DNA from 4 places in the Marinomonas mediterranea MMB-1 genome. Region 1 is predicted to be linked to each of the others. Evidence: predicted binding sites of a transcription regulator. Region 1 holds the regulator's gene; each other region holds the start of a gene.

Region 1 (8,188 bases):
ACTGCGGCTAATTTCACTCCATCTGGTACTTTAGCAGCTTGAACGTAGGATGCGCCTAACGCTGCTGCAAGCACAGCGCTGGCAATCAGTGATTGTTTGAGTTTCATACAAGGTTCCTTAACATTTTTTATGTTATTGCTGTTGTGTTGTTTGGCAAAGCTAGAGAAATCGAGGCGTGCCGTGAGTTTCCATAGTTCAATAATTGCCGACTAGCCACAATCGAAATAACGAATCGGGTTATGCGTTTCGTAAAAGTGCGGGTGTGAAAAAAAGAAAAAGTCTTTTAAAATTTTGTTTTTAAAAAACTTTTTTGATGTGTGAAAATACCTTAAAGCTAGTTATTACGAATAAAGGAGTCCATTCCTTCTCTAAAACATGCGCTTAGTGGGATTTTATATACAGATTTCGGGTGTAGACCATGTTCTGAGAGTTAGGCTCGTACCCTCCAACATAAGGCTTCACGACTTTTGCTGAGGTGTATTGATAGATAGGTGCGACAGCCATATCTTCTTCGATTGCGATTTTTTCAGCTGCCTGATACTGCTTAGATGGGTCTTTCATCGTACGCGATTGATTCATTAAATTATCGTACGCTTGACGTTGGTAATGCCCATAGTTATTACCGTGCTCAGAAGTCAGTACATCCAACGTACTGGAAGCTTCGTTGTAGTCACTGATCCACGCATAGCGACCAACCTGAAAATTACCTGCGCTCATGGTGGAGAGTGCTGTTTTCCATTCTTGGTTTTCTAACGTGACTTTTACCCCTAGGGTCTTTTTCCACATAGCGGCAATGGCTAGTTTTTTATGAAACTCATTAGTGTTGTAGAGTAAAGTGAAACTCAAAGGATTGGATTTGGAGTAGCCCGCGTCTTTAAGAAGCGCCATTGCTTTGTTATCACGCTCTTTTTGTGTCCACGCTGAGTAATCAAATTTAGGCGGCGTATCGCCAGCGACGGCTTCTGGAGCAAAGCCGTAGGCAGGAAGCTGCCCAGTGCCTAATACGTATTTCGTGATCATTTCTCTATCAATACTATAAGGTAGCGCTTTACGAACGTGTATATCGTTAAACGGCGCAACGTCAGTGTTGAAAATATAATAGTAGATGCCCAGCATGGGGTCGATGCGAACGTCATTTGGTAAGTCTTTTTTAATCTTCGTAAAGTGCGAGAGAGAGGAAATCCAGAGACGTCTAAACCACCTGCTTGATAGCGTTTAAGTTGAGCGCTTTCATTGGTGATTGGCAAATAGGTAACCTTGTCGATGACGGAATTTGCATGTACCAGGCGCACGGAGAGGCGGTGGCAGGATTAACCGCGCGTTGAAACCATAAACAAAGTCCTCTGCCGTAACTGGTTCACCATTTGACCTCTTTGCATCTTTGCGCAAATTAAAGGTGTAAACCGTATTGTCTGCGTTAACGGCGTAACTGCTTGCAACACCTGGTTCAAGGTTTCCTTCGGGATCTTGACTGTATAACCCTTCAAATAGATCGAAAGCGTGTATCCAGCCTGCATCCTCCTGAATAAGCTGAGGATCGATAGAGGTAGGCTCTTGACCACCGTTTCTAACAATTTCTTGAACTGGCGAAAGAGAGGTTCCCTCTGGGATGGTCGCTGCTTGAAGCGGTAAACAGGAAAGGGTAATTGAGAGTAACGCCGTTAAGCGCCAACGGTTTTGAATTTTTATACTATTCCTTTGCATTTTTTATGTAGTTTGGCAGGCCTCGATATATCAAGGCCTACCGTGCGCTTTCATAGTTCAATAGTTTGCCAATTCGCTACAATCGAAATAATTAATTAGGTTATGCGTTTCATGAAAATACAGGTATGAAAAAAGGCTTTTATTAGTTGTTTTATTAGGTGTTTATTTTCGGTGGTAGCTTGAAATTTAGTATTCAGCTCCGTCAATTTAAGCGCCGCGATAGAGTCTATTTGAGCTTCTTTATAGAGCCAAATATCAAGCCATGGTATTCTTGTGCCATCAAATGGATTCTTTTCGTAAGGTGTAATCGTGCTCATTCAACCTTTTCAAGCCGTCGGTGCTTTCTTTAAGTCACTCCCTGTTATCCTCTCGCCTGGAATGCGTCTGTTTATTCTTGCGCCTTTGCTTGCCAATGTGATTTTAATGGCGCTGTTATACATGGTTGCCTTGTCGTACTTCGGCGTTGTTGTGGACTATATGATGGGCTTTTTACCCGGTTGGATGTCATTTTTAAATTGGCTGTTTTACCTGGTATTTGGTTCGATTGTCGCTGTGGCATTTTTTTACAGCTTTTCAATGGGGGTGAATATTATTGCCGCGCCATTTATGGCGTTTCTCGCAGAAAAGGTTGAGGAACGTGAGACTGGAAGACAGTTTGAATCGACCCTCAATATGGGTGAAGTGATGAAAATTGCGGGGCGCTCGATTCAGCGAGAGTTGCAGAAGCTATTTTACTTTTTACCTAGGCTGATCATCTTATTGCTGCTTTCTTTTGTTCCTGTTATTAACTTTGTCGCGCCTGTCTTATTACTGCTTTTCTCTGCTTGGATGCTTGCAGTTCAGTACATGGATTACTCATTTGATAACCATAAGCTAAGTTTTCGAGAAATGAGAGAAACACTGCGAACTAAGCCTTTGTTGTGTTGGACATTTGGCTTTATTGTAATGGCTGGATTAACGATTCCTCTTTTGAACCTGTTTGTTATGCCGATTGCCGTTGTTGCGGCGACATTGCTTTGGATAGATCAATTTAGCGATCGTTTTGAGCTGGTCAGTGTACCAGTAGCAATGAGCAATGAATAAAACGAGCAACACTCAATAACCGAATATAGAAATAGAAACAGGCGTTTGCATGTCTTTAAAAATACTAGTCGTTGACGACGCGTCATTCACTCGTGATCTGATAAAACGTTCAGTACGAAAATCTTTCCCCGGTACGACAGTGGAAGAGGCTGTGAATGGCCGAAAAGCACAACAATTACTTCAAAAAATTCAATTTGATATGGTGTTGTGTGACTGGGAAATGCCTGAGATGACAGGTGTTGAACTGTTAAAATGGTGTCGTGAACAGCCACAGTATGCCAAAGAAGCCGTGCCTTTTGTGATGATTACCAGCCGTGGCGATAAGTCTCACGTCGTTGAAGCGGTTCAATCCGGCGTAACGGATTATTTAGGCAAACCTTTTTCGGCAGAGCAGCTGAATCAAAAAATCATATCAGCGGCGAAAAAGCATGGAATTGAAAAGAAGTTGAGTGCGGGCGCAAATGGAAAAGCGGCGGCAAAAACGGCGCCAAGCTCAGGCGGCGTTGCGACGGCTTCTTTGGACGTTCTAATGGGCGGTGCGAGTAAAGCTCCTAAGAACAGTTCGCCTAAAATTGTTAACCCTACCGCCCCTACTCCTGACGTAGCAATTAAAGATGTGAAAATCCCCACGTTAGTGCGCTTCGAGGGAAAGCAATTTCGTTGCATGGTGGTCAAATTCTCTAAAAATGAAGCCACTGTGCTGATTAAAAGTGATGATGTCATCCCGCAAGTGCTTGGGCAGGCCGTACTGGACTTGGAATTCGACAAAAAAGTGAACCGCCTGAACTATTTTATCCAATCCGTGGCGACGACTGATAAGAAACATGATTCAGCATTTTTAACGGTGACGCTTGGCTTGATCGATCAAGATGCAGAAAAAGAAGCGTTTGTTAAGGCGCTGTTTGAAAGTCTCTAGCGCCTTAACAACATTGCGCCGCTTCTACATAAATCTCAAGCCTACACCCTCAAAAGCAGCGTCCTCGAAAGTTAGCCCTAAAGACGCTCGGCACCATTGCTAAGAACATTTGTAGTGCGACTAAGAGCCTTTGTCGTGTGCTCTACCTTAGATTACTTGCCAGACGCGTTGTCTAAAGAAGTAATGTTTTTGACTCGGTTGGCTGGAAAGTGGCAAGAGAAGGTGCTTCCATAGTTAGGTTGGCTGCGGATCTGTAGCTTCGCTGAGTGATGTAAAAGAACGTGTTTGACAATGGCGAGGCCTAATCCCGTACCACCTGTTTTAGAACTTCGGCCTTTGTCCACACGGAAGAAACGCTCTGTGAGTCGAGGAATATAACGCGGATCGATGCCTAAACCTTCATCTTGTACTGCGAAACAACCGCTGACGTCGTCAGATTCCCACCTTACGTTAATTTCACCGCCATTTGGCGAGTATTTAATAGCATTTACGACTAAGTTCGAAAATGCGCTGTAGAGCTCGTTGTAGGAGCCATGAACCTGAGCGCCTTCTTCGACAGAGAAGCTCAAAGTATGGTCTGGATGTAAGATAGGCTGCGCCATTTTCTCAATGGCAGTGAAAATATCGGACACCTGAAGCCAAGTGTCATTTTCTCGCTTGTCATTGCTTTCTAGCCGAGACAGTAACAGCAAATCTTCGATGAGGTTTTCCATCCGCTCAGATTGATCGGCCATATTATCAATGCCGCGTTGCATACTCTGAGGCAAATTATCTTTGAACATGCCTAGGGTTTCTAAATAGCCTTTAATCACCGTAAGTGGCGTTTTGAGTTCATGCGAGGCATTGGCGACAAAGTCTTTGCGCATTTGTTCTAGCAACTGTAAACGCGTTACGTCCCTAATAAAAATTAGATGGTCGTTTTGATCGTACAGTGTGGTTTGAATTTCTAGGAACGCCCCTTCTTTGGCTGGGCTTTTAATGATTAAAGGATCGCCAAATCGCTTTTGGGTAAAGTAACGATAGAAGTCTGGGTTTCGGACGATATTGGTAATAGCTTGACTGCGATCGACAGGGCGTACCAAGCCAAGAAATTGTCCCGCTGAATTATTCCACCACTCTAAATTGCCTTGATTATCCGCCATGATTACGCCTTCTTTTAAGGCGGCGGTTGAGTTCTCAATTCGATTTAGAGCTTGGCGCATCTTTCGCTTGGATTTACGTTGTTTCTTTTGCAGACGATAAACCGCGTCGAACACTTCTCCCCAGATACCACTGGTTTCTGGAGGAGAGGCTTTTCCTGAGCGGCGTAACCACGAGTGAAACTGGTACAGCTGATACATCTGCCACGCTAAGCTGATTAAGACATACAGCAGTAACGCAATCGCAATCTGGCTTAACGCAAAACCGATGGCGAAGGTTGCGATTAAGCCAATAAACCAGTTTAGCAGAGCCTGTTTCCAGATTCGTTTCATGTTCGTCTTATAATCCGTTTATCTGTTAATGCGTCTCTAAGCAATCCGTTTAGAGGAGAAGCGGTATCCAGTTCCGCGGACAGTTTGAATCAGGGAGTCGTGAGTGTTGCCAATGGCTTTGCGCAGTCGACGAATATGTACGTCAACCGTGCGTTCTTCAACATAGACATTGCCGCCCCACACTTGATCCAGTAATTGTGCTCGAGAATAGGCGCGCTCCTGATGCGTCATCAAGAACTTGAGCAGCCTGTACTCCGTTGGACCCATTTCAAGTGGTTTATTGCCGATGCTAACGCGTTGGCTAATTGGGTCCAAAAGCAGTCCGTCTACCTCGATTGGCTCGTCGACACCTTGTGGCGTTGCGCGGCGCAATACGGCTTTTAAACGCGCAACTAATTCTCTAGGGGAGAAGGGTTTAGTGATGTAATCGTCTGCACCAACTTCCAGTCCCTGAATTTTGTTGTCTTCCTCGCTTTTCGCTGTCAGCATAATCACAGGAATTTCTGCTGTTGTGCTGTCTTTTTTAAGGCGGCGAGTCAATTCAATACCACTGCCTCCAGGCATCATCCAGTCGACAAGAATCAAGTCAGGACGGTGATCGACTATGATCTCATGTCCATGCTGTGCATTCTCGGCTTCTAGGTATTCGTAGCCAGCCATTTCTAGCGCTACAGCAATCATTTCTCTAATGGGTGCTTCGTCGTCAATGATTAGTACTTTCTTACCGGTCACGGGATTTATCCTCATCTCAGGAACGGTGAATATTTAAACGAGTAAATGTGACAGTTACATTAAAATGTCACAACTATGCCATAATTAAGACACGAATAGACGTAAAAAGAACATGGTTTTAGACTATATAGCTTAAAACCAACCCAATAAAGACCGTATAGCCCACTCGATTGTTATCTAAAAATGAACGAAAGCAAGCTTGGCGATCTCTGTGTTGTCCTTGTTTATATTGCTTAAAGAACCAAAAAACACAAACCGCGAGGCCGATAAAATAGGGCCAGTTTAAGTGGGATGTAATCCCGATCCAAGTTAATAATGACAAGGTTAAACCTTGCAGAACAAGGATCACAAAGAGATCGTATTGACCAAATAAAATAGCAGTGGATTTTACGCCAATCTTCAAGTCATCCGGTCGGTCTGTGATGGCGTAGTAGGTATCGTACGCGACCGTCCAGAAGACATTGGCGACGAACAACATCCACAGCTGCACATCAAATAAACTGCCGCCTTGAGCGCTGTAGGCCATTGGAATTGCCCACGAAAATGCCAGACCTAAAAACACTTGAGGCAGGTGGGTATAGCGCTTCATAAATGGGTACAGTGCCGCTAAGAATAGACCCACGAAAGAAAGCGCAATGGTTTGTAGATCAGTAAACAATACGAGGATAAAACTGAGTACGGCTAAAACAGCAAAAAGCAGCAGTGCTTCTTTCTCACCAACGCGGCCCGATGGGAGTGGACGGTTTTTCGTTCGCTCTACATGCCCATCCACTTTTCTATCTGCGTAGTCGTTAATGACACAGCCTGCGGAGCGCATACTAAACACACCTAATACGAAAATCAGTATTAAGTGCCATTCAGGCCAACCGTTCGCCGCAAGCCATAATGCCCAAAGCGTTGGCCACATAAGCAAAAAAGAGCCAATGGGTCGGTTAAAGCGAGTGAGGTCGGCGTAATCAGAGAGTTTACTCATGGAGTTATACGAGCCCTAGTTGTCATAGTCGGATGCGAACGACCTTATTCAATCGTATTTTATTTAGCAATGATAGCGCGCGATGGTGCTACTCACTGCGACGCTACAGCTGGCCTATGGTAGGGTAAAATGCTTCATTAACCAAGATACCCGGACCATAGCCATAGAAAATAGACCGCCTTGCCCATAAACTCTCTTCCGTGTTTTGCATTAATCCAGCGGGAAGCTGAGTAACTTCGATAGGACTGCGTGAAAGTTGCTTATTCTTGAAAAGGTAGCCACCAAGTGGCTTATCTGCGAGCTTAGACAGACAGCGCCAATGGCCTCGTAACGAGCGTAAAGGAATAATTGAGCGACCATAAATAACAACGTGGTGGTTGCAGTAAAGTAACACGGTACGGATTCTCGCTTGCTCACGAGCGTGTAAGTTGAGTCGGTTACGCTCTCTCTGTGTTGGTAAGCCAATGTAATCGCTAATGACCTCCACCTTAAATGACCCTGCTTGTTGCAGCTTTGCCGTCAACGAGTCTGGCGTACTCACCCAAGGAAGAATGTTACTGGGAATCTGTTGTCGATTGACGCAGCTTAGTGCGTGCCATTCGTAGTCAAATTGTCGGGCAGCGTTTTTATTGAGTAACGTCATGTCTTGCCGTGTATTAAATTTACCATGTCTCTAAGGTCTTTGGAGGCGCTTAAGACCTGCTGGCGACATTGTAACGCGGTTTCTTCGTTTAACCCTAACTGATCCAGTAAATGCTCGCTTATAGGCAGTTGATCCAATAAACGATTTGCCACATAAAGAAGGTTAGCTAAGAGTTTATGCTCTCCTTGATAGCCTTCGTCTTTGCAATAGCGAACGGCGCCGTAAATATCGGCCGGAATGTTCCAGTGTTTTAGCAACCAGGCGCCTAACTGTTCCTTTGTAAAATGCAACACCTGCATCTCAACAACGTTGCTAGGCAAATGTGCATTTGCCTCTAAATTTCGAGACAAAATAGAAAAATGAGGCGGTAAAATAACACTGATCGCCAGATAGCCAAAATTGTGCAGCAAGCCTGCCAGATAAGCATGACCAAGCCGAGGTTTTGGGTGATCTGAGGAGATTGATTTCACCAGAGACTCCATCAGAGCCGCATGTGAAACGGCACTGAACCAAAAGTCGTCGTAGTGTTTAGGACCATCTTTTGGTAGCTCAAACACCCCACCCATTGATAACCCTAGAGAAAGATTCATCACCATATCAAACCCCAGTACACGGATAATGGCGTCTTCAATTGATTCAACAGGATCTGATCCACCGTAGTAAGG
Region 2 (8,188 bases), 590 kb from region 1:
CAAGTCTCACGCCAATAAACTGACGCTTTGAGTGTAGACCATATTCGGCTTTTACGATCACGAATCGCTGAATTTTACAAAACATAATGGTTCAACTGATTGCTTTTTGTGCAAATTACTCTGTTTCAGCACAAGGAAGGTGCGAGAACCTTCCTTGTCATGTTACTCGCCTAGATAGCGTTTTCTTTTGGCTTCTTTCACTTTTTTTAGATCTACCAGTACTAACCCGTCCACGCAATAACCAAAATCGGCGTCGACACCAAAGTCTAAGAAGCGCACGCCGCCAGGCTCACACAGTTCGCTGTATTGTTTAAACAAAGTAGGGACGCTGGCTCCCAAATGGCCTAATTGCTCTTTCAGGGTTCTAAAGTCTTCATCGTAGTCTTCACCTGAGAAGATATTATCCAACAGCGGTCTGTGTTCCGCCGTAATTCTATATGGTGTAAACGACGCGGCTAAGAACTCTTTGTCGGCGTAGTACTTTTGATAAAAGTGAACAAGCATGTCCTTCGCCATTTGTGGGTAGCTGTTGCTTAGGCTCACTGGGCCGAACATGTATTGAATGTCTGGGTGGCGATTCAAATAAGCGCCAATACCATACCAAAGATAATCTAGGCTGCGTTTTCCCCAATATTTCGGTTGTACGAAGCTTCGTCCAAGCTCAATACCTTTCGCAAAGTAAGGTTCCATGTCGCAGCTATAGCGGAATAACTCAGAGCTGTAGATACCTTGGTCGGCCCCTTCTTGAAGGTACTTGGATACCTCCCCAATACGGTAAGCGCCAACGATTTCCAGTTCTTCTTCATCCCATAAAACGAGATGACGATAGTAATGATCGTACTTATCGAGGTCTTTGTGTTCCCCCGTTCCTTCGCCGACCTTACGAAAAGCGATTTCTCTCAGACGACCTATTTCCTGCATAACAACGGAGTTTTGTTCGAAGTCGACGAGGTATATTTGTTTATTGTCCTTTGTCGCTCCCAAATGTTCTGCGTTTTTTAGCTCATTTTTTAGGTGTTGACGATTTTGTGGGTGAGAAACCGTTTTTTCAGTTTTAAGAAGCGGTTTTTTCCCTTTTGCGATGCGGTAAAGGTGACGTTTAACGAGCTTGTTTTTCTCTTTGTCGCTCAACGGCAGTTGCGCCAATTCTTGAATCGGTATGGTTTGCCCAACTTGCATTGGAATACGGCGATTGCGCTGGCGAAACATCTCATTTGCAAGCTGAAGTGTTGACAGAGGACGATATAGAATTGAGCTGGTGTAAAACATCATCGAATTACGTCCACCGATGTGAACGGGCAATAACGGGCTATTTGTTTTTTGAGCGATCTTTAGGTAACTACTGCTCCAACCTTTGTCTTTTACGCCGCTGGGAGACAGTCTAGAAACCTCCCCAGCTGGGAAAATAATCACGGCTTCTTCGTTGTGCAAACAGTTCATAATGGCTTTAACTTGCTTGCGTCCTGTTTTACCACCGATGTTATCGACGGGTAAAACTAACCCTTTGAGGGCGTCGAATCCCATCAATAAATCGTTTGCTACGATCTTTACGTCTTGGCGTATTTCACCAATGAGTCGTAGCAAAGCCAAGCCATCGAGTGCGCCAAGAGGGTGGTTTGCAACAATAACGGTACGTCCAACAGCGGGAATATTACGGCGGTCGACCTGTGACACCTGATAGCCAAAGTTGAAATGGTCAAGTACGCGATCAATAAACTCGAATCCAACAGAGTTTTCATTTTCTTCTAGAAACGCGTTTACCTCATCTTCATGGAATAATTTTCTTAATACACTGATGGTCGGACGAGTAATAAGATGACTTCTTTCTAGAAATTGAGGTGACTTATTGGCAATAAGTTGTTCAACCTGAATCACGGCTGGCTCCAAACGTAATCTTGTTCATATTCCAACCAGATTAAGAATTAGCCGTGACAGGATTAAGACGAACGGGTGACAACTGGATGACACTAAGATGTCAAAAATAAGACAGTGTTATAGAGTGGCTATGTTTGAAGATTGCAGGTGAGGTGTGTCGGAAGGGCTTGGAGCACCACTGTCATACAATAAAAAAACTCCCTTGTGTTCGTTCTTAGACAGACACAAGGGAGAGCTGATTTACAGGCGCATAGATTCAGTACAGATGACTGACTCAGTGCCGTGGTTAGGACGCGCTTGGGTGATACTTGCGCACAAGAGGATTCAACAGTCGTGTTATCCAACCTGTGAATTCAATCGGCGCTTCGGTAATCGTTAAACAAATGCATTCCGCATCTTTCGTTACGACCGGCTTGTGTTTGTGGCGCGCGTCGCGAGATATGAAATCCCCTTTCTTGTAGACGCCTGATTCATCAGAAAACGCGCCTTCAAGCACCAAGGTGTATTCGTCGCCTGTGTGGGTATGCGATGGAATAAACGCACCTGCTTTTATGCGCGTCAGAGCGACCTGAGTGCCGTCTTTTTCATTGCTTAACGTGGCAATTTGCACCGCTGGCGAAAGCTTCATCCATTTTAGGCGATCGTACGCGGTTGGAACCAGCTGACGAAGGCTTTTCGGTACCTTGTATTGTTCTTTTAAGCTTGGGTGCTCTTTGGCGCTTAAGTGGCGCTTTTCTATGGCCGTACTTTTAGAGGCCGAGTTCACTTGTACATTATTAGGCTGCTTATCGATCGCTATTTTTGATAACAGATTTGCTTTCAGTTGGTCCAATTGATTGACGCCAGAAGGAACAGACGGAGTTGAAAACAGCTCAGCCCCAACTTGCTCCAATTTACGAACTTGATCGCGACAATGTTTGCAGTGCTCAAGATGCGTTGAAACAGCTAACGCTTTCGAAAGCGTAACCGAGCCTGATGCATATTCAGTCAGTAGATCCAAACTTGGGTGGTAGTGAATCATAATAACTACCTCCTAACGATAACGGTCAGTTTGTTGAGAGCAAGTCTGACTCTCGACTTAATAGTGCCAAGAGGAATGTTTAATTCTTCTGACGCTTCTTTGTGGGTTTTGCCTTCCAGATACACTTTTGCTAATACCTGTCTTTGATCGGATGGAAGTTGCTTTAAACTGCTATTAATATTTTCCTGATCGCGTTTCTGCTGCGCTTCGCGAAACGGGTCTGAACTTTCATCTTCGATGTCATCCCATAAAAATTCAGGGTCAATTCCCGTTTGATAGCGTCCATTTTTTCGCAGATAGTCAATACGAGCGTTCCGAGCAATCGTGAACACCCATGTATTTAAAGACGCCGATTCTGGGTTGTAGGTATGTGCTTTGTTCCAGATGCGTATTAAGACCTCTTGAGCGATGTCGTCCGCCATTAAGTTCGCCCCCGGTTGAGCCGTTAAACAAAAAGCTCTAATACGAGGTACGAAGTGATCAAATAGGCGAGTTAACGCTGCTTGATCGCGATTATTAGCGACCGAGAACATGTCGTCCAATAACGTAATATTACGCTCGTTATTGTTTGTCTGTTCCATTGCATACTCCATCGAAAAGTTCGAGCAAACTGGGGATACAGTTTACTGTTTAACCTCTATACGTCTGTTAGTTTAGCTTGGATCAGTAACTTTTACTTTTAAGATGGATTTGATCCAGAGCTTACTGGAACGCGTATTGATTGTTGAGATCTTTGTTTGACCGCTGAGCTCTTCAATGAGTTATCCAATTCCTTCAATTTACTGAACTAATATTTATGAAACAAATGCCATGATAGAAGCACCTGAGTTAAAAAGTGAACAAGATATTATGCTGGTCGAAAGGTTTAAAGCCTTTTATGAGGATGTTCAGCGTCCACAGCTTGAAAAGATTAGTGATATTTACACTTCTTCTGTGCGTTTCAAAGACCCAGTGCATGAGTTGCAAGGAATTGAGTTCGTTCACGCTTACCTGACTGAAATGAGTGCAAACGTTGAATATGGTCGTTTCGAATATTTAGACCAACTTGTGAGTGAAGATAAGGCTTACATAAAATGGAATATGTACTTTCGTCACCCTAAATTGGGCAGTGATATACATGTCGTTCGTGGCATGACTCAAATCCAGTATACCGATCGAATTTACTTCCATGAAGATGTATATGACATGGGGCAAATGATTTATGAGCATATTCCTGTGATGGGAACATTTGTAAAAATGCTCAAACAACGCTTGGCAAATGTGAAATAAACCGTTTGGCAGGAAGTGAAAACCGTGAATTACGTCGAAGTTAACCGAGAGCCTACTCTATGACGACCCAATACAAAGGCACCGTTTGGATAACGGGAGCGAGCTCAGGTTTGGGCTTTTCTCTGGTTGAAAAGTACCTGATCAAAGGCTGGAAAGTGATTGCTTCCTCACGATCAAAAGGGGCGCTAGAGCCTTTGTTGAATTCAGACGATGGGCTTCATAGTGAGCAAGGTGCGCTGTCGTTTGTTGCATTTGATATCGCTAATGAACAAAGCGTTGATGCCGTCCGAAACGCGCTACAACAAGAGAGCGCCACACTCGATATTGCGATCTTGAATGCGGGTACGTGTGAATACCTTGATATTGACGAACCGGATTGGACGATGATGTCGAAAATGAACCACATCAACTATATCGGCTTGGTGAATAGCGTGGAAGTGTGCCTTCCTATGTTGAAAAAAGCGGATAACCCTTTATTGGTGGGAGTGAGTTCCCAAGCCGTCAACGCGGCTTTTCCTAAAGCCGAAGCCTATGGGGCGAGTAAGGCCGCCATTCGTTACTTTTTATCGTCTTTAAGAATGGATCTGAAGCAATTTAATATTGATGTTTCCTGCATTTTACCGGGTTTTGTCGATACACCTTTAACGAAAAAGAATGACTTTTCTATGCCCTTTTTAATGTCTTCTGAGGTCGCAGCCAATCGAATTTTAGGCGCGCTTGAACGTCGCCCGTTTGAGTATGCGTTCCCAAAAAGATTAAGTGTTATGTTGTGGTTGGCCAGAGCTTTTCCTAAAACTTGGCTAAGATTAAATGCAACGAAACCAAACCCTACATAAAACATTAAATGGCTTTTAATTATTTGATCTAGGAGCAGTATTTTTGAAAATTGCAGTCATCGGCAGTGGTATATCGGGACTTACCACGGCGTATTTAACGAATCGCGAACACGATGTTCATGTGTTTGAAAACGACAGCCGAATTGGTGGTCATACCGCGACTAAAGACGTCACCGTAAATGGAAAAACGCAGTCAATTGATACCGGCTTTATCGTGTTTAACGACTGGACTTACCCAAACTTCATTCGACTGATGACAGAGCTAGGTGTGCAATCAAAGCCGACGGAAATGAGCTTTAGTGTGAGTTGTGAACAAACAGGGCTTGAGTACGGGGGCAGTAATCTCGGCACTCTGTTTGCGCAAAAGCGTAATCTATTTAATCTTCCCTACCTTAAAATGCTGAAGGACATTGTTGCGTTTAATAAAGACGCGATTAGCGATTTAGAAGCGGGGGCATTAAAAGAAGGCATTACATTAGGTGAGTATCTAAAAGAAAAAGGCTACGGTAAAAAGTTTGCGAGTCATTACCTGATTCCTATGGGGGCGGCAATTTGGTCGTCTACCTTAGAAGAAATGATGTCTTTTCCTCTCGTATTTTTTGTACGATTTTTCAAAAACCACGGTTTACTGAGCATTAAAGATCGCCCTCAGTGGCGTGTCATTGAAGGTGGTTCCGCTGCTTATTTGGCGCCACTAACGGCCAGTTTTAAAGATAAAATTCGCACTCAAACGGTAATAAACCGAGTTCAACGTGATGATGCGGGAGCCACGCTGTTTTTTGAAAAAGGGGGGGAGGAACATTTCGATCAAGTTGTCTTCGCCTGCCACAGTGACCAAGCGTTAACCTTGTTAGGGGAAGACGCAAGCCAACAAGAAAAAGACATTCTCAGTGCGATTCCCTATCGAGAAAATGAAGTGGTATTGCACACCGATGTGGGTTTGTTACCTAAGCGGAAAAAGGCTTGGTCGAGCTGGAATTATCTTCTTGGAAGTGATTCTAAGAGGCCTCCAACACTAAGCTACGACATGAATATACTGCAACATTTAGACGAGCCGGATACGACGTTTGTCGTGACCTTGAATCGTGGTGATCTCATCGACCCAAGCAAGATACTAGGTCGTTATTGTTACGCGCACCCCGTTTTTTCATTGGCGGGCATCGATGCACAAGCACGTTGGCATGACATAAATGGTGTGAACAATACTTGGTTTTGCGGTGCCTACTGGCGCAATGGTTTCCATGAAGATGGCTGTTGGAGCGGTGTTCGGGTTGCAGAAGGTCTGGGTGTCAAATGGTAGTTGCGTCAGAGCCGCACGTAGAAACCACTCATCTAAGCAGTGGCATTTATGTCGGGCATGTTCGACATCGTCGGTATACCCCAAAATACCACGGTTTTTGTTATCAAGTTTTTATGATGTTGCTTGATCTAGATGAAATCGATTCGGTGTTTAGCAAAAGTCGGTGGTGGTCGACGTCAAAGCGTGCCGTGGCGCAGTTTAAGCGTGATGATTATTTTGGTGACACCAGTATTCCGTTAAAGCAGGCAGTATTAAGCAAGGTCAAAGAGGAAACGGGACTAACGTTGTCGAAAGTGAAGTTGTTAACAAACTGTCGATATTTTGGTTATTTGATAAACCCTATTTCTATTTACTATTGTTACGACCAACAAGATGAACTTCAAGCTATGTTGCTTGAGGTGACCAATACGCCTTGGGAAGAACGCGTCGCTTATGTGCTGAATTGTGAGCCAGCAAAACGGACACAACGTATAACCTTTCAAAAAGAGATGCATGTGTCTCCTTTTCACCCGATGAACCATTTTTACGACTGGCGGAGTACGTCACCACAAAGCAAAGTCGCCGTGCATATGCAAAATCGCATTGAAGGTACTGAACAGTGTGTATTCGATGCAACCTTATCGCTGAAGCGCGAAGAAATTTCAGCGCAGAGCTTAAGGAGCATACTTTGGCGTTTCCCGTGGATGACCGCTAAAGTGGGGTTTGGTATTTATTGGCAAGCGTTAAAACTGTTTATCAAGAGAGTGCCTGTTCAGCCGCATCCAAGGCAACCAGAGGCTCGAGATCAAGAATCAAACAGCGCCCGATTTAAATAAGAGGTAGTTTATGAACACGGTTGGAACAACAAATACCATTAAAACGAAAAACACTTGGTTAGATACGCTTGCACAGCGTGGGGTTAAAGCCTTGTTAAGTCGGTTGACTGTTGGGCATTTGGTTGTCGATAATCATGGCGATATCAAAGAATATGGGCAAAAAGCAGCCGACACCGAATACCACGCTCATATTGAGGTTAAGGACTCACGAGCGTACCGAGAAGTGTTTTTTAATGCGAGCCTTGGCGGCGCTGAAGGCTACATGAAAGGTTATTGGACAACCCCCGATCTGTTGGCAGTGATTCGTTTTATGGTGGCCAACCTGTCGACGCTTAATAAACTCGATAGTGAACGGCCTTTTTGGTCGCGTCTTGCCGCGAAGCTCGCGCACAAGCTTAATGCCAATACCAAGGAGGGCTCCAAAAAGAACATCTCAGCGCATTACGACTTGGGGAACGACTTCTTCTCTCAATTTTTAGACCCAACCATGATGTACTCTGCGGCGATTTTCCCCGATAAAAATGCAGACCTGCATGACGCATCTGTCCATAAGTTGGATCGCATTTGTCAAAAGCTGGAACTCAAACCTGATGACCATTTACTTGAGATTGGCACCGGTTGGGGGGGGATGGCGATCCATGCAGCACAGCATTACGGTTGTAAGGTCACGACAACCACCATCTCGAAAGAGCAATATGACTATGCCCGAGAAAAAGTCGAAGCGCTTGGGTTATGTGACCGAGTCACGTTGTTGCTAGAAGACTATCGTGACTTAACGGGTACGTATGACAAGCTCGTTTCTATCGAGATGATCGAAGCGGTTGGTCATGAATATTACGACAGCTATTTTGAAAAATGCAGCAGCCTAATTAAAGATGCGGGCCTTATGGTTATTCAGGCCATTACCATTGCCGACCAACGTTATGATTTTGCTCGAAATTCAGTGGATTTTATTCAGCGCTATATTTTTCCGGGAGGGTGCCTGCCCTCCAATAAGGTGATTGCTGATAAGGTTGCCCAGAAAACCAACATGCAAATTGTCGCGATCGAAGACATCACTGAGCATTACGCC
Region 3 (8,188 bases), 1.4 Mb from region 1:
AGTAATGTTGTTTCTAATTCTTGTGTTTTTATATTCGGTGTAAAAGTTCTGTGAGCGCTGTTGGGTGAGGAAGAATCGATAAGACTGATATTTTTGTTGATAATTTTGAAATAATGAATTGTTTTTTATGTTGTTTATTGTCTAATTAAGCAATAGTAATATAGACGCTATTCTGTTGGGTGAAAGACAGTAACGGCCGTTCTAAAGCGTTGTCTGATACGTCACCCAGTTATTTAGATTTATTCTCGAAGAAAGAGAAAGGGGTATGACAATGTCAAATATTGCTTTTGTTTCGCATGGTGGTGGACCGCTTCCTGTATTGGGTGATCCTGCACATACTGAATTGGTGAATACGTTAAAATCCTTATCAACTGAGCTGCCAGCCAAACCTTCGGTTATTGTTGTGGTGAGCGCTCATTGGGAAACCGATGGGTTTGAAATAACGGCAAGCGCACAACCGGATTTATTGTACGATTACTATGGCTTTCCCGATGAATCGTATAAATTGACCTACCCTGCGCTTGGGGCACCAGAACTCGCTCAGGAGCTAACCAATAAGCTATCGAAAAATGGTATCAAGGCACGCTTAAACAAAGTACGTGGTTATGATCACGGTGTCTTTATACCTTTAATGTTGATGTATCCTGACGCTAGTATTCCGGTTCTTGAAGTATCTGTGGACAATACATTAGACCCAGAGCTTCATTGGAAAATGGGCGAGGAGTTAGGAAGAGCATTACCTGATGATGCTCTTATTATCGGGTCTGGCTTTAGTTTCCATAACATGCGTGCGTTTTTTAGCCCAAAAACGGGTAGTTTTAAATCCGTCGTTAATCATTTTCAGACCTGGTTAGATGATACGATTACTCAAGAGAGCTTTTCCGTAGAAGACGTAAAAGAGCGTTGGAAAGGGTGGGCAGATATTGATGGCGGACGTTTTTGTCATCCGAGAGAGGAGCATTTGATTCCTGCTATCGTATGTCATGGGGCTGCGCAAAAACAAGGTTCTGCGATACCATTTGAAGCACTAGGTGTAGAAGCTCGTCACTTTAAGTGGTAAGTTATAGACAATATTAGGTAAATAAAAACCGCTAAACGATTATGACGTTTAGCGGTTTTTTGAAAGTAGTTGATGTTAAATAAGCACTCAATGAGTGATTATTTTTTGTTTTCTTCTTCGTAGCGTTTTTCCCAGAAGTCCGCGCCTTTAATGCCCAGTGCTTTAGGGTTAAAGGTAAACTTCTCGACGCCTTTTGCTTTTTGCTCTTCGTAGTCTTTTAGCGCTTTCATAGTAGGTTTCGCCATAAAGAATATGACGAGTATACCCACGATGTTAATCCACGCCATCAATCCAACACCGACATCACCTAGGTTCCAAATGTAGCCTGCCGTGTTTACCGTGCCGTATGCGACCATAAACATGATAACCAGTTTTACAATTGTTAGAGGGATGTTGAGCTTTAACGCTTGACGTAAATAAGCAACGTTTGTTTCCGCAATGTAGTAGTACGCTAGAATCGTAGTGAAAGCGAAGAAGAACAATGCAAAGCCGACAAATACGGGGCCTATTCCTCCAAACACGCTTTCAAGCGCCATTTGCGTAAACGCAGGGGAAGAAATGATAACGGAAGGGTCTACGTTTTGTATCAGGAACTGACCTTCAGGCAGTGTTCCTTGTACATTGTATTGCTGCGTGATTAGAATCATGAGCGCAGTAGCGGTACATATGAATAGGGTATCTACGTACACCGAGAATGCTTGAACCAACCCCTGCTGCGCAGGATGCTGAACTTCTGCTGCCGCTGCTGCGTGTGGTCCGGTACCCTGACCTGCTTCATTTGAGTATACGCCTCGTTTCACACCCCAGCCAATGGCTGCACCTAAACCTGCTTGAGCGGTAAATGCATCTGATACAATGAGTGAGAAAATACCCGGTACGGCGTCAATATTGATAAAGACAACAATCAATGCCATCACAATATAGCCCAAGGCCATGAAAGGGACGACAATTTGGGTAAAGTGAGCGATGCGCTTTATGCCACCGAAAATAATGAAGGCAAGTACGACCAAGATAACGGCAAGAGCAACCAGTTTTGTTGTGCCAACATCACCATATGAGCTAGAGACAATGCTACCTTCGCCGAATACTTGAACAACGGCATTACCTACAGCATTTGCTTGAATGCCCGGTAGGAACACGCCACAGGCGATAATAGAGGAGAGTGCGAAAAGAACACCTAACCAGCGCCATCCTAAGCCACGGTCAAAGTAGTAGGCAGGGCCACCACGATATTGGCCGCCGTCGTTTACTTTATACAGTTGACCCAGTGTTGATTCTGCGTATGCAGTACTGGCCCCCAAGAAGGCAACGACCCACATCCAGAAAACAGCGCCAGGACCACCGAATCCAATTGCCGCTGCTACCCCTGCAATATTACCGACGCCAACTCGACCCGATAATGAGACTGCAAGTGCTTGGAAGGAGGATATCCCTTCTGATGACTCGTTTGAATTGAATAGCAAGCGCCACATTTCTTTGAAGTGGCGAACTTGTGCGAAGCGTGTAAGTAATGAGTAGAAAAGGCCCACACCTAGACAAAGGTATATAAGAGCAGGGCTCCAAATTATTCCGTTTAGAAAGTCTATAAATCCTTCCATTAAAGTCTCCGAGTAATAGCGTTTCGACGCTTGTATTATTTTTATAATAGAGATGTAACGAGTGTTTCGAGGGAATCTCTATCGAGTTATTTAGCGAAAAACGAATAAAAGCTGTGTGATGAAAAATGCAAAATATGTGCATATTTGGTGCGACAGACTTGCTTTTACATTTCTTCTGCACTAAATGAGGGCGAAATTTATCATAAAAAAGTCATGGTAGTAATGCATTTTTTCATTATTTTGTGCTTTTTTAGATCCTTTTGCAGTTTGTTGCCGTAAAAGTTTATAAGCACTTTTCGCGATGTGGGCTGAGTGTGATGTTATTCCCAAACTGTTGAATTGCTAGTGGAGAAACCCTATGAAGGTGTCAGATCTAAGGCATATTGATGTATTTGATAAAGTACGAATTCATTCTCTTGAATCGAGTCTATATCAACTTTCTGTGATCGTGGATGGAAGTGAAGACTATGTGCATAAAGATTCAGGTGGGTTCTTAACCAGCCACAACAAACTTGATCTTCAGTCTTTGTTTACTGAAAAAATGGTTGGTGAGATGGTGTTATGCCATCAAAGTGCATACGATGAAATGGTCGGGCAGCCAATGAAAGAAGGTGGAAATATGCTCGAAGTACCTCTAGGAAATAGTTCTCTCTCAGTGTGACTTATTTTTGATAAGTTTTATGCCTTCTTTTTTGTCGACGTCGTGGTACCTGTGAGCGTGTCCTAACGTAGCGTGTGCATGCTCTCTCATGATCATTTCTGCGCGAGCGCTTTGTTTAGAAACGATGGTTTGATAAATATGGTGGTGTTGGGTGTGTGCAAACTGGAATCGCTTTGTTTCTTCGATCATGTTGCTTTTGTCATAGGCTAAAGCACTGACGGACGCGAAAGGAATGTGCTCATCTCTAGAGAGTGCTATCGCAATAGCTTGATTATCTGCAACTTCGATTATAAGTTGATGGAATGCTTTGTTCATATCGTGATAGTGCTCGATGTCCGTTTCCATTAGGGGAAAGTGACCTTCAAAAAGTGTATCTCCTATCTTTAAGAGAGTCTCGAAGCGAAATTTTTGCTCTTCAGTAAGGCCTTTTTCCGCCGCTCTTCTGGCTGCTAGACCTTCAAGAGCGCCTCGAACTTCGACCGCTCCCTCAATTTCTTCAATCGAAACAGATCTCACTTCATAACCTCTCCCTGAAAGTTTATTTAATAGACCTTCTTGTTCCAGAGCTCTAAAGGCAATTCTTATGGGGGTTCTAGATACACCAAGTTTTTCTGCCGTTGGTATTTCGGCCAGCCGTGCACCTGCTGCGAATTCACCTGAAAGAATCATTTGTCGTAATGTGGTTAAAATTTGTTGACCAGATTTTGCCATAAGAGTGTTTGCCTTAACTATTGGATCCAATAGTTTCTTATTTTTCGGTGTTTATCGAGTGATTATGCATTAATTGGATCCATTTAGGGATTTTTAAATAGGATAAATAGCTCAATTCCGATTATATTGGATCCAATAAGAACAAAAAGCCCAATGGAGCCTAAGATGACGAATCAAACTTACCCTAAAAATGCATGGTATGTCGCTGCTATGTCAGAAGAAATCGGTTTAGAAAAGCCGCTAGGTAGAAAGGTATGTGGAGAGCGAATCGCCTTCTATCGACCTAAACCAAATGAGGTGGCAGCTGTGCTGGATTTTTGTCCGCATCGCGGTGCGGCTCTTTCATTAGGGTATGTTGAAGATGGTTTGCTTGTCTGTGGTTATCATGGATTAAAAATCGGAGAAGATGGCAAAACCAAAGCTATGCCATTACAGCGTGTTCAAGGTTTTCCGTGTATGAAGGCGTATGCTGTCGAAGAGCTGTATGGGTTTATTTGGGTATGGCCCGGCGATCAATCTCAGGCGGACGCGAGCTTGATTCCTCGACTAGAATGGGCGGAAAGTGATGACTGGGCTTACGGTGGAGGGTTGTATCACATTAAGTGTGATTACCGTCTTATGATCGACAACCTAATGGATCTGACACACGAGACTTATGTACATGCCTCAAGTATTGGACAAAAAGAGATTGATGAGTCTCCCGTATCAACGCAATCGGAAGGAGATGAGGTAATTACCAGTCGCTATATGGAGAATATTATGGCGCCACCGTTCTGGCAGGCTGCGTTGCGTGCGAATGGGTTGGCGGATGATGTCCCTGTTGATCGTTGGCAGAGATGTCGTTTCACTCCTCCGTCTAATGTCATGATTGACGTTGGTGTTGCTCATGCGGGCAAGGGCGGCTACGACGCTCCAAAAGAGTTTAAAGCAAGCAGTATTGTGGTGGATTTTATTACACCTGAAAACGACGATACTATGTGGTATTTCTGGGGGATGGCTCGGAACTTTAAAGCCGATGATGAGGCATTAACAGACAGTATTCGTGAAGGCCAAGGTGGTATTTTTCAAGAGGACCTAGAGGTGCTCGAATATCAGCAGGTCAACTTGAAAGCGTTTCCTGATTATGACTTGCTAAAATTGAATATTGATGCGGGTGGCGTTCAATCTCGACGAATTATTGAGCGACTTATTCGCACAGAGCAAGACTCGTCTAAACTTAGTAAGAATGGCATTGTTTCTGATTTAAAGGTTGAAGAGAGGCCTTTGCAAACTATTTCCTTCTAATTCACGGATTGCTTTGGAGATTAACAGCGATGATTGCGGTAGAAGTAAAAAATGTTGTACTTGAGGCGGACTCTGTTGTTCGCCTTGTATTGGGGAGGCCGGATGAAGGTTTACTGCCTAGTTTTGATGCGGGGGCGCATATTGAGCTGACATTGCCGAGTGGGTTAATTCGTCAATATTCATTGTGTCGATTGCAAGCGGATGAGCGCTATTATGAAATTGCGGTGCTAAAAGATCCTGCGTCAAGAGGGGGCTCAGAAGAGGTGCATGGATTAACAATAGGCGAGCATTTATCGATAAGTGAACCTAGAAACCACTTCCCACTCGTGAGTCCGACAAGAAAAGCTTTGCTGATTGCTGGTGGTATCGGAGTAACGCCATTGTTGCCAATGGCGCAAACCTTGTCTCGTTATGGTACGCCGTTTGAATTTCATTATTGCTCTAAATCACCTCGCCATGCCGCGTTTTCCAGTGCGCTTGAAAGTGGCCGCTTTGCTGATAAAATGCACTTCCACTACAGTCTAGTACCTTCTTCTGGGCGGATGGATATTCGCGCGGTTTTAGCTGATAAGGTCAGCGATACTGAGCTGTATGTATGTGGGCCTGCTGGTTTTATTACTTCTGTACTTGAGGAAGCGAAGACATTAGGTTGGTCGGAGAGCCGATTGCACCGTGAGTTTTTCTCTGCTCCCATTGACGAGTCGGCAGATCTTACAGACAGCGCTTTTACCGTTAAAATATCGAGTACCGGTGATGAGTTTGTCGTGGCGGAAGATCAAACCATTTCGCAAGTGTTAGAAGATAATGGTGTGTTTCTGCCCGTCTCGTGTGAAGAAGGTGTCTGTGGAACCTGCATGACAGATGTTCTTGATGGTATACCGGATCATCGTGATGTTTTTCTAACAGACAAAGAGCATCAAGAAGGTAAACTTATTATGGCGTGTTGCTCTCGTGCTAAAACAAAAACACTGACATTGGATTTGTAGTCGATTATTTTCATAAAACGCGTTTTGCTTCATTGAGCAAAACGCCCCTCAATGCTATCATTTCCCCCCGTCCTGAAGGTGCGTTATCAAGTACCTCAATTTCAATCGATTCTATACATTTTAAGGCGGGCTAATAACACATGGCGACACGATATATTTTCGTCACAGGCGGCGTGGTTTCTTCTCTAGGTAAAGGACTTGCATCGGCATCTCTTGCTGCAATCCTTGAATCGCGTGGTCTGAAAGTTACCATGCTAAAGCTGGATCCATACATTAACGTCGATCCAGGTACAATGAGCCCATTTCAACACGGTGAAGTTTATGTGACTGATGACGGTGCAGAAACGGATCTGGATTTAGGCCACTATGAGCGCTTTATTTCAACTCGCATGAGTAAGCGTAATAACTTCACATCTGGTCGTGTCTATCAAGATGTTCTGAAAAAAGAGCGTCGAGGCGACTACCTTGGTGGTACTGTTCAGGTTATCCCACACATTACTGATGAAATTAAACGTCGCGTTATTGCTGGTGCAGAAGGCGCGGACGTTGCTTTGGTTGAGATTGGTGGTACGGTTGGTGATATTGAATCTCAACCTTTCCTTGAGGCGGTTCGTCAACTTAAGGTAGAACTTGGTTCGCATCGTGCCTTGTTCATGCATTTGACACTGGTTCCTTACATCCGTACTGCGGGTGAAACTAAAACAAAACCAACTCAGCACTCCGTAAAAGAGTTGCGTTCGATTGGTATTCAGCCAGACGTCCTAGTATGTCGTTCTGAAGTAAGCATTGAAGCGCCAGAGCGTAAGAAAATTGCTTTGTTTACTAATGTTGATGAGCGCGCAGTAATATCGCTGCCTGATGCGGATACCATTTATAGAATCCCTCAAATGTTAGCGGATCAAGGGTTGGATAGCTTAATCGTTGATCGTTTCAACCTAGATGGCAATATCGCCGATCTCAGCATTTGGAATAAAGTTGCTCAAGCTAAGCTTAACCCTGAAAAGCAAGTTAATATTGCTATGGTGGGTAAGTATATGGAGCTTTTGGATGCCTATAAGTCTCTTATTGAAGCAATGGATCATGCTGGTATTCATGCTCGCACGAAAGTGAAATTACACTACATTGATTCAGAGAAAGTGGAAGAAGAAGGAACGTCTATTCTAGAAGGAATGGATGCAATTTTGGTTCCTGGTGGGTTTGGTGAGCGTGGTGTTGAAGGTAAAATTCGTACTGCTCAGTATGCTCGCGAAAATAAAACCCCTTACTTAGGTATCTGTTTAGGTATGCAAGTAGCGGTCATCGAATTTGCTCGAAATGTAGCAAATCTTTCCGGTGCACACAGCACGGAATTTAACTTAAAAACAGAGAATCCCGTCGTTGGTTTGATCACTGAATGGACTAACGCAGAAGGTTCCAAAGAAATCCGGTCAGAGGAATCCGATCTTGGTGGAACAATGCGCCTTGGAGCTCAGGACTGTAACTTGGTGGAAGGCACGAAAGCATTCGAAGCCTACGGCAAGCCAGTTGTCAGTGAGCGTCATCGCCATCGTTATGAAGTAAACAACTATTATCTTGAAGCGTTAGAGAAAGCGGGTTTGACGATTTCTGGTCGTTCAGCCGATAGCTCTCTCGTCGAGATGGTGGAAATTGAAGATCACCCTTGGTTTGTGGCATGTCAGTTCCACCCAGAGTTTACTTCTACACCTCGATATGGACACGGCCTGTTCAGTGCATTTGTTCATGCTGCACTGAAGTTCGCAGGAAAAGAAAAATAACTTTTGCAAACAGGTGTTTGTGACTATTTCATTTTTATGAAGGTTCATCTAAATAAAGGGGTTTGTTATGAGTCAAATCGTTGATATTAAGGCCAGAGAAGTACTGGACTCCC
Region 4 (8,188 bases), 440 kb from region 1:
CAAATAAATTGGTGGGTGAGGCGATTAAAGGTGGAGTAATCCCCGAGCTGCAAAATTACAATGAGATAAAGGCCGAAGTGAAATATGGGCAGAACAGCCGCGTAGATTGGCTCTTGTCTAATGCGGAAAGTGAGTGTTATGTCGAGGTGAAAAGTGTCACTTTACTTGAGGAAGATGGTCAAGGTTACTTCCCTGACGCGGTGACGGAGCGAGGACGAAAACATCTTTATGAACTCACTTCGATGGTGGAACAAGGTAAGCGCGCTGTATTGTTCTTTTGTGTCAGTCATACAGGGATTGACTCGGTAACACCAGCAGCACATATTGATGAAAAGTATGCGCAGGCGTTGAAAGAGGCGGTACAAAAGGGGGTTGAGGTTATTGCATACCGTGTCGACATTACGCCAGAGCAGATGAAAGTACTAGAACCTGTTCGAGTGATTGTCTAAAAATAAGGGCTTGCGCGTTTTACCTATGAGGAGGAATTTCACACTTTCTTGAAAGGTTTGCTCATGCTGTCTTAACACTTCGTTGCAAAGTCGTTGTCTCTATTGTCTAGGTTCGGTGTAGAATAGCGCCCCAATCAAATTTGCCTAAAGGGTCAGATCATGGCAGACACGCATTACCGCCACATCCAAGAGCATTTTAGTTATCTAATTCGCAAAAATGTGCTTCAAGCAGGGGGGAAACTTCCTTCAGAGCGTGAAATTGGAGAGCAGTTTAACCTGACCCGAGTAACGGTAAGGCAAGCGCTACAGAATCTTGAAGCGGAAGGTCTGATTTACCGTGAGAATCGCAAAGGGTGGTTTGTGACGCCTCCTGCAGTGACCTATAACCCTGCCGCACAACTTAGTTTTAACCTATATGTTTCAGAGCAAGGTTTTGCGCCATCGACGGAAAAAATTGAACAAGTTGTCGAGCCTGCGTCATTGAAAATCGCTCAAAAAATGGGCATTAAAAAAGGGTCCCCCGTTCTTTTTTTGCATCGCCGACGGTTTATCGATAAGCGTCCGGTCTTAATCGAAAGAATGTACATCAATATTGCGTATCTTCCGGGCATTGAAGATGAAGATCTTACTCAATCACTGAGCCAGTTACTGAAGAACAAATATGATCTTTGCTACCGTGATATGGATCTTTCATTTAAATCCACCTCACTGCCCGAAGAAGCGGCTAAAGATCTTGGTATCGCATCTGGTCAGCCTGGGCTGCATGTTGAGCGAGTGAACTACATTAACGGCAATCAAGTGTTGGAACTCGATTACGAATTCTGGCGACATGATGCCGTTAATATCGCAATTGAAGTGCGCGAATAGTCTCTTTCTATCATTTTGTTTTGTCCTCTAATGGCTTTCACACAAAAGTGCTTTGTCATCCTCATAAAGTGTCGCATGAATTGAATTCGACACTTTTTCTTTTATTCCCTTCTATTTTCCTTAAATTTCACGTGATAGTGTGTTTTTTACACAATTAAAAAGTATTTCTTGTCATATTGATGACATAAAAGGCTGTTATCTTTTACTTGTCTTCTGGTCTATACCAGTATATTTTAAAAATAGACAGTTTGAAGTTAGGTTCTCTGATTAAGTTTTTTGACCGATTTGGCGATAATTGATTAGAGGCCTAATAGATTACTTGAATCGGCGCCCTTTAATGATTGGAGAAGTGAAGATGAGCAAGAAAAACTGGATGCATCGTTTAGCTGTACTAGCGGGTATCACTACTGTATCTGTTGCAGCGCATGCAGCGAAAACGGAACTTACTGTATACACAGCAGTAGAAGCAGAAGACTTGAAAAAGTACGCTGCACGTTTTAACCAAGATCACCCAGATATTAAAATCAACTGGGTTCGTGATTCTACTGGCATCGTTACCGCGAAATTGCTTGCCGAAAAAGAAAACCCACAGGCAGATGTTGTTTGGGGACTTGCTGCAACCAGTTTGATGTTGTTGGATGGCGAAGAGATGCTGCAATCCTACAAACCAAAAGGTTTTGAAAAACTTTCTCCAAAATTCCGTGACAATTCAGCAGAGCCTGTATGGACAGGTATGGACGCTTGGATGGCAGCGGTATGTTACAACACGGTCGAAGCGGAGAAGCTAGGTCTACCAAAACCGACTTCTTGGCAAGATCTAACAAAGCCTGTCTATAAAGGGCATATCATCATGCCTAACCCGAATTCTTCAGGTACTGGATTTTTGGACGTCAGTAGCTGGCTACAAATCTTCGGTGAGGAAAAAGGCTGGGAGTATATGGATGGTCTACACCAAAATATCAGCCGCTACACACACTCAGGCTCTAAGCCTTGTAAGCTAGCAGCAGCGGGTGAAACCGCCATTGGTATTTCTTTTGCTTTCCGTGCAGCAAAATCGAAGAAGAAAGGCGCACCGCTTGATATCGTTTTCCCATCTGAAGGTTTAGGTTGGGATATGGAAGCGACGGCCATTATTAAAGGTACCGATAAGTTAGAGGCTGCTCAAACACTGGTTGACTGGACTGTCTCTAAAAAAGCAAATGAGATGTACAACAAAGGTTACGCAGTGGTCGCGATGCCGGGTATTGCGAAGCCAGTTAAGTACTTCCCAGAAAACGCTGAATCTCTAATGATCGACAACGATTTTGGTTGGTCAGCTGCAAACCGAAAAGTCATCTTAAAAACATGGCAAGAGCGTTATGACAGCAAAAGTGATCCAAAATAATCACTGATCTAACTTTATGCCTCAGTCATTGAATGATGCTGGGGCATTTGTTTTACCGCACATAATATAAAGGTACCCCTATGAGCAGCACTTATTTAGCGCTTAATAATATTCATCAAAAATTTGGCACGCATCTCGCCTTAAACGACGTATCTTTGGATGTGGCTGAAGGCGAATTTGTTTGTTTTTTGGGGCCTTCTGGGTGCGGTAAAACCAGTTTACTTCGTATTATCGCTGGGCTTGATTTACCAACCGGTGGACAGGTTAATCAGGCTGGCAAAGACATTACGTATGCACCTGTTAAGCATCGTGATTTTGGTATTGTATTTCAGTCCTATGCCTTGTTTCCAAACCTCACAGTAGAGGACAACATTGCATATGGGCTTGTTACTCAAAATGTTTCGGCGCAAGAGCGACGAAATAGAGTAAAAGAGCTGCTTGCTACGGTCGGCTTATCGGGTAGTGAGCGCAAGTATCCTGCTCAACTTTCTGGAGGGCAACAACAACGTGTTGCATTAGCTCGTGCTTTGGCAACGTCACCTGGGCTACTTTTGTTGGATGAGCCACTTTCTGCTTTGGATGCACGTGTAAGGGCGCATCTTCGTCAAGAGATAAAGCAGCTTCAAGAAAAGCTAGGTGTGACCACGATAATGGTAACCCATGACCAGGAAGAAGCGTTGACCATGGCAGATAAAATTGTCGTAATGAACCACGGAATTATTGAACAGATTGGCTCTCCCCAAACGGTCTACAGTCAGCCAAAATCTGCGTTTGTGGCGTCATTTGTCGGTGAAATGAACTTCTTACAGGCGGACATCGCTGGCGACCACTTACTTAAATCGGGAGATCATACGATTGAGTTTGATGGACAACTTGGACAAAAGAAAAATGCCATTCAAGTTGCCATTCGTCCTGAAGATGTGCGTTTTCTTGCTCAAGGGCAGGATCAAAACACCTTTACCGGCCGCGTTGCTCACACTGAGTTTTTAGGCTCCCGTGTGCGATCAACCTTGAAGCTAGATGGTATTGAAGCGCCTTTGTTGGCCGACGTCTCTATGAATGAAATGGCAACACTTAACATTGAAGCAGGGCATTCAGTTATTTGCCAGTTACCAAAAGATCGCTTGCATGTATTTGAAGGGGTGTAATGATGGACGCAACTTCTTCTGCTAGTGGTTCAAGTGCTTCTAAACGCCCTCTTTTTGGTAAAAAGAGCCTTGATGAGTGGTTACTTGGTGGCGTTCTCGTCGTTGGTATTATTGCTCTCTTTATTGGTATTGTACTGCCGATATATTCTTTGTTATCGAAAAGTGTTCAAAACAAGGCGGGTGATTTCGTCGGTCTAGATAACTTTCTGACCTTTATTTCAACACCGAGTTTATCGAGTTCTATCGGTAATTCTGTTTCGATTGCCATTGTCTGTACCATTATTGTGACGTCATTGGCTTTCATGGCAGCATACGGCCTGACACGAACAAAAATCCCGCTTAAAGGCTCCTTTCGTCTGATTATGGCACTGCCAATTTTGGCACCTTCTCTCTTACCTGCTATCAGCCTAGTTTACCTATTTGGTAATCAAGGGATTATGAAAGAGTTGCTAATGGGGGAAAGCATATATGGCCCTATTGGTATTATCATTGGTTCGTGCTTTTGGACATTTCCACATGCCCTTATGATCATGGTAACGGCACTGAGTAATACGGATGCTCGTTTATATGAATCGGCTAACGTATTGGGCGCTTCTCCCATGCGAACCTTTTTTACGGTCACTTTACCCGGTGCGAAGTATGGGATTATCAGTGTCGCTTTTGTCGTGTTTACTTTGGTGATCACCGACTTTGGTGTACCAAAAGTGATCGGCGGGCAATTTAACGTGCTTGCGACAGACATTTATAAGCAGGTTATTGGTCAGCAAAACTTTGAAATGGGGGCTGCCGTCAGTGTAATTTTGCTGCTTCCAGCAATCCTTACTTTTATTACTGATCGCTGGTTACAGCGCCGTCAATCTGCTTTGCTAACATCAAAAGCGGTTCCTTGGGTTGCGCCAAAACGTCCGCTGGTGGATCGCTTCTTCCTAGTGACCATGCTTATTTTATCTGCGATTGTGGTCGGTATCATTGCCATGGCAGTGTACGCCTCTTTGGTCACCTTTTGGCCATACAATCTAACCTTATCTTTGAATAATTATCAGTTTGACCTGATGGACGGCGGTGGTTGGGACAGCTACTGGAATTCCATTGAAATGGCGTGTTATACCGCTGTGATTGGTACTGGCTTTATTTTCTTCCAGTCTTATTTAATTGAAAAATTGGGTGGCTATAAAGTGATCAAATGGTTCTTCCATTTATTCGCTATTCTGCCGCTTGCCGTACCTGGGCTGGTTCTTGGTCTTGCTTATATCTTTTTCTTTAATGGGCCAAATAACCCGTTAAACGGCATCTACGGCACAATGACTATATTGGTCGTTTGTACAATTAGTCACTTTTATACTGTGTGTCATTTGACCGGAACGACTGCGCTGAAGCAAATTGATCCAGAGTTCGAGGCCGTTTCTGCTTCTCTTAAAGTGCCGCAGATCTTTACGTTCTGGCGTGTATCGTTACCGGTTTGTCTGCCTGCTGTTCTAGACATTGCGAGCTATTTATTCGTGAACGCCATGACAACGGTATCGGCTGTTGTATTTTTGTATTCGTACAATACAACGCTAGCCTCTGTTGCTGTGTTAAACATGGATGACGCCGGTGATATTGCTCCCGCTGCCGCGATGGCCGTTATGATCATGATGACCTGTATGGTTGCTAAGATAGTGCATTGGTTTGTTGGTGACGTGTTATTGAAAAGCTCTCAACGCTGGCGAGTACGTTAGTGTTGGAGGGTTACCTTAGTCAACAGCTGAGTCAACGAGTTAAGTCTACTAAGCTGATAAACACATGACCATAACGGCGATTGTCTTAGTGTTGATCTCTGCTTTTATGCACGCGGGCTGGAATTATTTCGGTAAGAGCTCCAGTCCGTCCGTGCCTTTTTTCTTTTTTGTATCGATCGCAGGCGTCGTGGTGTTTTCTCCTGTATTGGTATGGCAGTACGAGCTGCTTCTTTCTATCGATGGGGCCATTTTGGCGCTGTTGTTTGTGACGGGCTTTTTCCAAGCGCTTTATTTGTGGGGGTTGTCAGAAGCCTATAAAGCCGGTGACATGTCTGTTGCTTATCCTATTGCTCGTTCTTCACCGTTAATTTTGGTTTGTATTTCCAGCTTTGTTTTAGGTCGTCAGGACAGCGTTAGTGTGCAGGCCATTGTTGGCATTGTATTGATTGTAGCGGGCTGCTTCTTTATCCCGTTAACCAGCTTTAGATCTTTTAAACTGGCTAACTATGTAAATCGAACCACATTATTTGCCTTAGTTGCGGCGTTTGCGACAGCGGGTTATTCATTAGTGGATGATGAAGCAACCAGTTTTATGAGAGCTCTTACGACGCCGTCAGGTGAGTTTGTCGCTTCTGCGTTAGAGATTGCTTTGCTTTATGTTGTGTTGCAAAGCCTGTTTGCGGTTTTTTGGATGTTTGGTTTTGTATTTTTTAAGCGCTCCTCGCGTGACGATTTTTACGATGTTGTTAGAAACAAGTGGCAATATGGCGTGTTAACCGCTGTTCTCATGTTGGGCACCTATGCGCTTGTTATTTTAAGTATGGCCTTTGTGGACGACGTCAGTTATGTAGTGGCTTTTCGTCAATTGAGTATTCCACTGGGTGTTTTGTTTGCGGTTATTGGTTTTGGTGAAACGCTTCACATGCCAAAGTTAACCGGAGTGATTTTAACCTTTATCGGTTTAGTGGCAGTTGCACTAGGGTAAAGGTCTCTATTAAGGAGTTGTCATGGCATTAGCCTTTTTTGATTTGGACAATACATTGGTTGCAGGCGATACAGCGCAGGCATTTTCTGAATACATAGTAGAAAGCGATGCACCAACGCCGGAAGATTTTCTACAGATTAATCATGCCTACATGGACGATTATGATAACGGTACGTTAGATCTGGCTCAGTATATGCGTTACACCCTAGCGCCGTTGACTCAGTTATCGGAAGCGGATGTAAATAATCTTATTCAGCGATTTATCGAAGATGTGGTTGCTGATATGACGTTGGATAAAGCAAAAGCGCTACTAGAGCGTCACAAGCAAGAGGGTGATGAGGTTGTTATTATATCCGCAACGGGCACGCACCTCGTTGCCCCGATTGCTAAATACCTAGGGGTTGAGCATGCCTTAGGCGTCGATATTGAATATCGAGATGGCATCATTACGGGCGAAATCGTGGGTACTCCGACTTTTAGAGAAGGTAAAGTGACGCGCGCTATTCAGTGGGCAAACGAACATGGTTATGAAATGAAAGAGACCTACTTTTACAGTGATTCTCATAATGACCTGCCTTTGCTTGAGAATGCGTTATACCCCATAGCCGTTGACCCTGATCCTATCTTGACTGAAACTGCAAAACAGAAAGGCTGGGAAATTATCAGCCTGCGTTAACGTGCTTATTTGTCTCTAAGACAATGTGCGAGTAGTTTAAGATTAGAGTTCGCGCAGGTAGCGAACTCTAATCCATACATCCTTCCCTGATTGCCTTTATCGGAAAATAGTTGCACGAGTTTTCCGCTCTCTAACTCCTCTTTAACTAAACACGTCGGACACAGTGCGACACCTTGAGCCGCTAACGTTGCACTTTTAAGTAAATGGAAGTCTTCATATACAAGGTCGGGTCGTACTGCATTGTGAAGATCGAACTGTGCGAACCAATTTTGCCAAGCGTCAATTGAGTTATCGTGCAATAACGTGACATCGACTAAATCGTTAGGTGACCGTATTTGGTTTATCTCTGTAAAAAGAGGGCTACATACTGGAATAGTCTCGCCATCCAAAATGGGAAAAAGATGATTGCTTGTTCGGTAATCTTGGTCATAGCTGCGTATAAGGAGTTGCGTATCGCTCAACGTTTCAGGCGCGGATGTGAGGTAGTTTATGGATAGCCGAATTTGAGGATATTGAGGTCGAAAGTGCAGTAGTTTGGGAAGTAACCAGACGTCTAGCAAAGAAGGTTGAACATATAAGCTTAAGTCTTCTTGAGTGTTCTTTAGCTCTGATAAAGCGTCCCCGATGTCTTTGAAGGGGAGAACCAAGCGGTTTGCCAGCCTTTCTCCCACAGGCGTTGGCTTGAGTTGCCTGCCTTGTTTGGTCAGTAATGGTCGGCCTATTTGCGTTTCTAGGCGTTTAAGTTGATGGCTGACCGCGGATTCTGTGAGTGACAGCTCATCAGCCGTTCGTCGCAAACTGCCAAGTTTGACGGCAAGTTGGAAGGTATACAGTGCGTTGTAAGGTATGGTCATAAACTCAAGTTTTTGTCATCTATTCCTTAAAATATATCCATTTTTTTCAGTAATTTCATCGCTTAATCTAAAAGAAGTCATAGGTCATTGCGTTAGAACGTAATGTT

What was found. The regulator PhoB, encoded in region 1, activates phosphate uptake and scavenging genes when phosphate is short. The targets are predictions, from matches to a motif close to TGTCATANNNNTGTCANA.
Region 2: the regulator PhoB is predicted to act here: its motif matches at 1,950-1,967, upstream of MARME_RS02365 (GNAT family N-acyltransferase).
Region 3: the regulator PhoB is predicted to act here: its motif matches at 2,857-2,874, upstream of MARME_RS05910 (DUF6482 family protein).
Region 4: the regulator PhoB is predicted to act here: its motif matches at 1,486-1,503, upstream of MARME_RS01670 (putative 2-aminoethylphosphonate ABC transporter substrate-binding protein).

What each region holds. Positions count from the first base shown of each region.
Region 1 is NC_015276.1:4,586,516-4,594,703, reverse strand. It holds gene MARME_RS20840 (ABC transporter substrate-binding protein) at 1-107, opposite strand, end outside; gene MARME_RS22640 (peptide ABC transporter substrate-binding protein) at 382-1,155, opposite strand; gene MARME_RS22635 (ABC transporter substrate-binding protein) at 1,231-1,704, opposite strand; gene MARME_RS22630 (hypothetical protein) at 1,800-2,021, opposite strand; gene cysZ (sulfate transporter CysZ) at 2,014-2,787, shown strand; gene MARME_RS20820 (response regulator) at 2,837-3,703, shown strand; gene phoR (phosphate regulon sensor histidine kinase PhoR) at 3,856-5,175, opposite strand; gene phoB (phosphate regulon transcriptional regulator PhoB) at 5,212-5,907, opposite strand; gene ubiA (4-hydroxybenzoate octaprenyltransferase) at 6,026-6,880, opposite strand; gene MARME_RS20800 (chorismate--pyruvate lyase family protein) at 6,984-7,523, opposite strand; gene MARME_RS20795 (HDOD domain-containing protein) at 7,520-8,188, opposite strand, start outside.
Region 2 is NC_015276.1:493,687-501,874, forward strand. It holds gene MARME_RS02365 (GNAT family N-acyltransferase) at 163-1,875, opposite strand; gene MARME_RS02370 (ChrR family anti-sigma-E factor) at 2,162-2,896, opposite strand; gene MARME_RS02375 (RNA polymerase sigma factor) at 2,902-3,477, opposite strand; gene MARME_RS02380 (nuclear transport factor 2 family protein) at 3,707-4,165, shown strand; gene MARME_RS02385 (SDR family NAD(P)-dependent oxidoreductase) at 4,225-5,001, shown strand; gene MARME_RS02390 (NAD(P)/FAD-dependent oxidoreductase) at 5,045-6,301, shown strand; gene MARME_RS02395 (DUF1365 domain-containing protein) at 6,295-7,116, shown strand; gene MARME_RS02400 (SAM-dependent methyltransferase) at 7,127-8,188, shown strand, end outside.
Region 3 is NC_015276.1:1,309,384-1,317,571, forward strand. It holds gene MARME_RS05900 (DODA-type extradiol aromatic ring-opening family dioxygenase) at 272-1,060, shown strand; gene MARME_RS05905 (alanine/glycine:cation symporter family protein) at 1,159-2,658, opposite strand; gene MARME_RS05910 (DUF6482 family protein) at 3,017-3,319, shown strand; gene MARME_RS05915 (GntR family transcriptional regulator) at 3,311-4,030, opposite strand; gene MARME_RS05920 (aromatic ring-hydroxylating dioxygenase subunit alpha) at 4,196-5,314, shown strand; gene MARME_RS05925 (PDR/VanB family oxidoreductase) at 5,344-6,300, shown strand; gene MARME_RS05930 (CTP synthase) at 6,441-8,075, shown strand; gene eno (phosphopyruvate hydratase) at 8,143-8,188, shown strand, end outside.
Region 4 is NC_015276.1:341,700-349,887, forward strand. It holds gene sfsA (DNA/RNA nuclease SfsA) at 1-449, shown strand, start outside; gene phnR (phosphonate utilization transcriptional regulator PhnR) at 609-1,316, shown strand; gene MARME_RS01670 (putative 2-aminoethylphosphonate ABC transporter substrate-binding protein) at 1,672-2,700, shown strand; gene MARME_RS01675 (putative 2-aminoethylphosphonate ABC transporter ATP-binding protein) at 2,781-3,848, shown strand; gene MARME_RS01680 (putative 2-aminoethylphosphonate ABC transporter permease subunit) at 3,848-5,566, shown strand; gene MARME_RS01685 (EamA family transporter) at 5,631-6,551, shown strand; gene MARME_RS01690 (HAD family hydrolase) at 6,574-7,227, shown strand; gene MARME_RS01695 (LysR family transcriptional regulator) at 7,233-8,081, opposite strand.